Regions from separate parts of the Bacillus mesophilum genome, predicted to be linked through region 1. Evidence: riboswitches for the same ligand, from Rfam matches in the RefSeq annotation. Region 1 holds a riboswitch; the other holds the start of a gene.
What was found. Region 1 has a riboswitch for FMN ahead of F7732_RS06430 (ECF transporter S component). Riboswitches for the same ligand answer to the same signal wherever they lie in the genome.
Positions count from the first base shown of each region.

Region 2: it holds a riboswitch for FMN, as region 1 does, so the genes downstream of both, ribD (bifunctional diaminohydroxyphosphoribosylaminopyrimidine deaminase/5-amino-6-(5-phosphoribosylamino)uracil reductase RibD) here and F7732_RS06430 (ECF transporter S component) in region 1, are expected to answer to the same signal.

Region 1 covers NZ_WBOT01000002.1:311,864-315,776, reverse strand. Annotated here, with positions in the region: gene serA (phosphoglycerate dehydrogenase) at 1-1,044, opposite strand, end outside; FMN riboswitch at 1,230-1,407, shown strand; gene F7732_RS06430 (ECF transporter S component) at 1,562-2,152, shown strand; gene F7732_RS06425 (ferredoxin) at 2,248-2,496, opposite strand; gene F7732_RS06420 (YpbB family protein) at 2,778-3,836, shown strand; gene F7732_RS06415 (RecQ family ATP-dependent DNA helicase) at 3,833-3,913, shown strand, end outside.
Region 2 covers NZ_WBOT01000003.1:698,298-702,210, forward strand. Annotated here, with positions in the region: gene F7732_RS13095 (glucosaminidase domain-containing protein) at 1-146, shown strand, start outside; gene F7732_RS22670 (hypothetical protein) at 252-398, opposite strand; gene F7732_RS13100 (manganese catalase) at 662-1,522, shown strand; FMN riboswitch at 1,689-1,835, shown strand; gene ribD (bifunctional diaminohydroxyphosphoribosylaminopyrimidine deaminase/5-amino-6-(5-phosphoribosylamino)uracil reductase RibD) at 2,125-3,228, shown strand; gene ribE (riboflavin synthase) at 3,213-3,857, shown strand; gene F7732_RS13115 (bifunctional 3,4-dihydroxy-2-butanone-4-phosphate synthase/GTP cyclohydrolase II) at 3,874-3,913, shown strand, end outside.

The DNA.
Region 1 (3,913 bases):
GCTCAATTCATGAATACCGGTTTTTACACATTGAGACAGAATCGCTCCCATTTGTTTAGCGAGCTGATGAAAGGGCTGCAGCTTAGCATATAAGTCTTTTGATATGGCAGGTAAATTGATTGAATTGGAAACAGGCATATCTTCAAGAAATAATCGGACTTCATGTGCAACTTGAGTAGCTACATTTAATTGAGCTTCTTTTGTTGATGCCCCGAGGTGAGGGGTGGCAATGACTTGATCAAATTTAAGAAGCGGGTGCTCTCCGGGCGGTTCTAATTCAAAAACATCAAGTGCTGCACCTGCCACATGTCCGCTCCCAATATAGTCAGCGAGAGCGAGTTCATCAATAATACCTCCGCGTGCACAATTTAGAAAATATACGCCTTTCTTGGTGAGTGATAAGCTTTTAGAATTAATAAGTCCTTTGGTTTCTGGAGTGAGTGGTGTATGTACGGTGATAATATCAGATGATTGAAGCAAATGCTCTAGTGATGCGGATTCAACGCCAAGTTTAGCTGCACGTTCCTTCGTTAAAAATGGATCAAAAACCGTGATCGTCATGCCAAAAGCCTTGGCGCGTTTAGCAAGCTCTGCTCCAATTCTGCCTAACCCAACAATTCCCAATGTTTTACCGTGAAGCTCCGTTCCAACAAATGTACTGCGTTTCCATTCTGTGTTTTTTACGCTTACATAAGCTTGTGGAATCCTTCTCATTAACGAAGCCATCATGGCAAAGGTATGCTCCGCCGTTGAGATTGTATTGCCGTCTGGTGCATTGACGACAACGATCCCTTTCTTAGTTGCAGCCGGAACATCAATATTGTCTACACCTACTCCTGCTCTGCCAATAATCTTCAAGTTAGGCATTTGCTCCAACAGCTCTTCAGTAACTTTAGTTGCACTCCTGACAAGCAAAGCATCAACGCTTTCAAGACGAACGGATGGATCATCACTTTTCCTCTGAATAATTTCTAAATTAGGCATGTCAAGAAGCGGTTTGAGTCCTTCAGCACTTATTGCATCTGAAACTAATACGGTATACATAAGATCCCCCTGGAGAGTGCGATTTTTTTGACTATTTTACAAGAACGCCAATAGTCTGTCAATTTAAATTATGCACTAATGTAAAAAGGAAACGCTTTAAAGAGTTAAAACACTTGGGCTGAGATTTATTTCTTCACAAAAGGATCATTCTTCAGTATAATGTATCTGTATGATAATTTAATATGGTCTATCTTCGGGGCAGGGTGAAATTCCCGACCGGCGGTGATAAGCGCAATGCTTTAAGCCCGCGAGCCTGATTGTATGGTGTGATGATGCACTTCACTCACATGCCATACGTTAAATTAAGCAGGATTTGGTGCGATTCCAAAGCCGACAGTACAGTCTGGATGGGAGAAGATGGAGGTTCCGCAAGCGTTCAAAAAATGCAGGATTTTGAGCGTTTATTAAAGCGTGCCTATTTCTCCCTCAAGTACATACTTGGGGGTTTTTTAATGCCGCTTACTTTGCTGAACCTTTCTTCTTTAGGAGAGATAGCCTAAAAAGGAGAGAGGAAAAAATGAAAAAATTGAATGTAAAAGCTTTTGTAGCAATTGGAATGCTGAGCAGTATCGCATATGTATTAATGCTGCTGAACTTCCCGATGCCGCCATTTCCTAATTTTCTAATGATTGATTTCAGTGATATTCCTGCACTAATCGCTGCATTAATCTTTGGACCGCTGGCCGGCATTTTGGTTGAATTATTTAAAAATATTCTGGATTATTTTATGACAGGAAGTGCTACTGGAGTTCCTGTAGGACATATATCTAATTTTCTGGCAGGAATCTTATTTGTTCTTCCCGTTTACTATATTTTCAATCGTCTTAAATCGAAAAAAGGAATGACAATTGGACTGATCTCGGGCTCAATCATCATGGCGATTATGATGAGTGTACTCAATTATATAGTGATTCTTCCTGCGTACACATTCTTTTTGAATTTTCCTGCGATGTCTGCTCCTGAAATGCGGACCATGGTTGTTACGGGGATCCTTCCTTTTAATATCATCAAAGGATTATTAATTGCAGCCGTATTTATGCTGATCTACTCTAAAATGAGTGTATGGATAACCAAACAAAGTCAAAATGCACTTAAAAGTGCCGTTTAAATGAAAAAGAGCAGCCTTAGAAGCTGCTCTTTTTATTTACGCATTAAAAGAAAAATCTCCTTTCAGGTGAAAGGAGATTTTAGAAGAAACCTTTTTTATTCGTATTTAAGCGGATCTCCCTCAAAGGAATCATCTGCCACTTTAATAGAATCAGTAGGACAGCCTTCAAAAGCATCCATCATATCGTCCATAAGAACATCAGGAACTTCAACCGTACCTTGGTTATCATCTAATGTAACAAAGGCAATGCCTTCATCATCATAATCATAAATATCTGGAGCAGCAGCTCCGCAAGCCCCGCATGCGATACATGTATCTTTGTCAACGATTGTATATTTAGCCATCTTAAAAAAACCTCCTGAATGAATTAAAAAAAGAAATATATCTTGTTCTTCTGCGCGCTGCAGAATCTCGTCCCTCATTCCTATTGTAAAACTGAAACTTCAACTTTTCAATAAAAAGATGTTGAGAATACTTATCACAGTAGGGTTTTCGTGTTTTGCAAACGAATAAAACGCTTACATTAAACAACCCTTTTTCTTTCATGATACAATGATCGTAACGGTTTAAAAGATAACTGTTCACTTTTTAATTTATACGAAATTTGATAAGGGGATACAATACAATGTTTGGGTGTTATAAAAAGAGCATTATCCTATATTGCCTCCAGCGAATAGCAGATGAACGCACCGTCTATTCTGTTTTCCATTTATTAAATGGCAAAAAATCCTCCCAAACTATCCAAGATGCTTTTCTTTTTCAGCTCACACCATTTTTTCGTGTATATCCTTCTATGACAAGGCTGGAATTTGATCAGCACCTGGCAGAAATGACAAAGGAAAAATGGATTTTAGAATATGAACCTTCTCAGTATCGTCTTACTGACCTGGGCAGAGAGGCATTAAAGGAACAATTAAAAAAGCAGCCGCTGCCTTTAAACTTAAACGGCTGGAAATATCATCAACTATCTGTTGTATTTTGGGAAAGGCTATCATTACTCGTACAGGTCATTTCAAACCTCATGCATAGCTATTCTAAATATTTGCCGATTCAGCGTAAAAAAGAAACACATTTATGGCTTAAACAATTTTTGCAGGACACGAAGATGGACAGACAAGATCTTGCCCAAAAAGTCTTTAATGAACTGGTCGACTGTCTTGAAAATAGCTCTAGTATACAGCCGGAATTCTTGATCAGCAGGCTGACTGGAGCGGAGACAATTGGTCTTACGAAAGAACAGGCAGCATTACAGTATTCAATGGACCAGGATTATTTTGAGCTGCAGTTTCAAAGTATTCTGCATACTATGCTCACGGTGATAAAAGAGAAACCTGTTCAATTGCCATTACTGAATAAAGTAACACAGTCTGCTGAAACTGAATTTACGATGACCATCTCTGCGCAAAGAACGGAAGAATTATTGCAGCAGGGGTTCACAATTGAAGAAATAGCAACTTTTAGAAAGCTAAAGAGAAACACAATAGAGGACCATATTGTCGAACTTGCACTCAACAAGCCTGATTTTGAAATAGGAAGATTTGTTTCGGATAAAAATGTGGCCGAAATAGCAGAAGCAGTAAAAAAAGTAACATCGAAACAGCTAAAACATATTAAAACGATTGTTCCGCATGCACAGTATTTTGAGATAAGGTTAGTACTTGCGGTATTTGGTGACTCATTATGATGATTGAAGAAGTATTAAAAGAACGTTTTGGCTATAGCCATTTCAGAAGCGGTCAAAGGGAAGTGATTACCGCTCTT
Region 2 (3,913 bases), on a different contig from region 1:
AGGCTATTTATCATCTTGTTGCAGCAGGTGAAACACTTTCAGAACTTGCTGTAAAATATGGAACTTCTATTCAGGCTATTAGTGCTTTGAATACGCTGAAAAACGTGAATACCATTTATATAGGGCAAAAATTAAGAATAAAATAATCGCTGAACTGATCTTACTCGACTTAAAAGCTTTGCCTTACAAAAAACAGGGCATATTCTTATGTTTTCTTGAATATATAACGTGTTTTAATCTTACGGAGCTTATCACTTTAGATGAGTTCCTTTTATTTCGGAATGATGAACGAGAATCACCTGTCCGGTCTGGTGGTCCAGCAGTTCCCAGTATCCAGATTGATATTTAAAGAGTACCTCATATTTCTCTCCATTGTATTCAACATGTTCAATAGTCATATTGAAGATTTCCTCCACTTTTATAGGTCTTTCTATTCATTTTATATTCCTGCAAAAAAATAAGCAGAGGCCGTTTAAGTCGAATTTTTATGAAAAACAGCAACTTATGACGAAAATACTCGGTTTTTCTATAAAATTATAACTTTAGGAATATATATGAAGGTATTAAATGATTCAGAAGGTTTGTTTTCCCGGGACATACACACCCATTTCATTGCTACAATATACTGCTTCTGTTAAGACAAATAAATAGGGGTGTGTCTATGTTTTTTCATAAAAAAGAACTGCAATATCATGCAAAGCCGGAAAGACCCGATCCGATTTTTGCTCGTCAGCTGCAAGAAGTGCTAGGCGGTCAATGGGGTGAAATCTCTGTAGCCATGCAATATTTATTTCAGGGCTGGAATGTTAGAGGAAATGGAAAATATAAAGACTTATTGATGGACACTGGCGCAGAAGAACTGGCGCATATTGAAATGCTTGCAACAATGATCGCACGCCTTCTGGACGGAGCACCTGTTGGCGATTTAGAAACAGCTGCAAAAGATCCGGTAATTGGTGCTATTTTAGGCGGTATGAACCCGCAGCATGCCATCGTTTCTGGATTGGGTGCGATGCCTGCAGATTCTATGGGTAACCGCTGGACAGCAAATTATATTATTGCCAGCGGTAACCTGCTGGCTGATTTTAGAATGAATTTAACAGCAGAGTCACAGGGACGTCTGCAGGTTTCAAGACTTTATGCTGCTACGAATGACCGCGGTGTTAAAGATATGCTTTCCTGGTTAATTGCTCGTGATACAATGCACCAAAATCAATGGCTTGCTGCTATTAAAGAATTGGAAGCAAAAGAAAATGTTGTCGTACCTAGTACATTCCCGCGTGAATTAGAAAAGCAGGAAGTTGCTTATACATTATTTAATTTTTCAGAAGGAAATGAAAGTGCAACAGGACGTTGGGCACAAGGTAAGAGCATGGATGGACTTGGAACATTTAACTATGTAGAAAACCCGGTCCCTCTTGCGAATAAACCGAAGTTAAAGCCTGCTCCAGAATATATTTTTGACACACCTCTGGCGGTTGTAAAAGGAAGAGATGAACAGATTCCACCAAATTTAATCTAATATAAGAGATGACCGCCTAATTGCAGATGGATGGCGGTTTTTTTGTATATGTATTATGCGGAGTTCAGATGAGAACCTTGGTGTGAGGGAATATTCTGACAGTTAGTAAAGTGAGTAAAAAAATATGTTTTTGTGAATATATGTGCTAAATTATAAACGTACATAGAAAACACTTCGGGGCAAGGTGGAAATCCTTACCGGCGGTGATCGAGCGTGCATGCCTCGTTAGTCCGTGACCCGGATTCCTTTGGATTCGGTGGAGCTGGTGTAAATCCGGCACCGACAGTGAAAGTCTGGATGGGAGAAGTTGTCTTTTATATGTACAATGCTCAGGTGAAATCTGCCCTCTTTTAGAGAAGCTTGTCTTTTCCGAATGGATATAAGATCAAGTTTTTATTTGCTATATGTTATTTGCAGAGGCTGGCCAAGAGACTATGGGAATTAGTTAAACAACTTTCTAAGTGTTTTTTTCAGTTGTTTCTATTTGCTGATCAGTTTATCTTTTGCAGAAGAAAAGGATGTGTCATTCTTCCTGCAAAAGTTTTCTTCAGTATGTCCCTTATCGTCATTTGTGCTCGCCATTTCTAATAGGAGGGGTGCGATTGAATGATGAATATTATATGAGAATAGCGCTTGATCTAGCGATAACTGCTGAGGGACAAACATCTCCAAACCCTCTTGTGGGTGCTGTTTGTGTGAAAGATGGCCAGATTATAGGTACTGGTGCGCATCTAAAAGCCGGGACACCACATGCAGAAGTCCATGCCATTACAATGGCGCATGATCATGCAAAAGGAGCAGATCTTTATGTCACCCTTGAACCGTGTGGACATAGAGGCAAAACACCTCCTTGTACAAATCTCATTATAAATAGCGGTATTCGCCGTGTTGTTATTGCCTGTATGGATCCGAATCCTTTAGTAAAAGGAAGAGGAATATCCCAGCTGAAACAAGCAGGAATTGAAGTAGTCACAGGCGTTTTAGAAAAAGAGGCAGCATTTTTAAACCGAGCATTTTTTCACTATATCCAATACGGTACTCCCTATGTCACCTTAAAAGCAGCCGCCACTCTCGATGGCCGGATTGCCGCATCATCAGGAGACAGCAAATGGATCACTTCCAAAGAAGCTAGGGAAGATGTCCATTATCTTCGCCATATCCATGATGCCATCTTAGTAGGTGCACAAACCGTTATTGCTGATAACCCTTTCCTCACCACCCGTTTGCCCCATGGTGGAAAGAATCCCATTCGAATTGTTTTAGACCGGCGCCTACAGACGCCAAATACAGCAAATGTCGTAACTGACGAAGCTGTAAAGACGATTATTTTTACACAAGTTCCTTTGGAAGAGCAAAATAAGAAATACGACTCTAATTTTGTTCATAAAGAAGTTATTCCGAAGTCGCAGGCTTTTTTACCGTCTGTATTAAAGTATTTAGGCGGTATTGGTGTGATGACGTTATTGGTAGAAGGGGGAAGCCGTGTTCATTCGAGTTTTATTGATGAGAACCTGGCGGACGAACTTTACTTATACCTTGCACCAAAACTTATTGGCAATGGAACTTCCTTTTTTAGCAGCGAAAAAAGAAACTGGATGAAAGATAGTGAGAATTTGTATATTTTGGATATGCAAACATTCGGACTGGATTTACGTCTGCATGCACAGTTTCAAAAGGAGGAATCTGCTTCTTGTTTACTGGAATAGTAGAAGAAATCGGTATCATTTCAGGCATTCATCATGAACAGGACGCAATGAAACTCACCGTTGAATGTGAGAAGGTGCTTGAAGATGTAAAGGTTGGTGACAGTATTGCCGTAAACGGAGTCTGCTTAACAGTTGCGTCATATGAAACCAATTCTTTCACTGCCGATCTAATGCCTGAAACGTTAAAATCTACTGCTCTTCATACCTTATATGTTGGCAATAGAGTGAATCTAGAACGAGCAATGCTAGCGAACAGCCGATTTGGCGGTCATATTGTATCAGGTCATATCGATGCAACTGGAAAAATTAATAGAATTAATCACAGAGGTAATGCTCTATATTTGGAAATTGGGATTGCAGAACAATGGCAGCGTTACTTCATACTAAAAGGTTCGGTTGCTGTTGACGGTACATCGCTAACCGTATTTGGTGTGCACGAAGACCACTTTGTTATTTCCCTTATACCAACAACACAGATGGACTCTATATTAGGATCTAAGCAAGTGGGTGACCTCGTAAATATTGAATGTGATATGTTAGCCAAATATACGGAAAAACTGCTTCGTTATGAAAATACAACAACTACTAATCTGACAGCTGAAATGCTGACAAGAAATGGCTTTTTATAAAAAGGAGTGCGGACGCATGTATGCTTCAGTGGAAAAAGCAATAGAAGAGCTAAAGA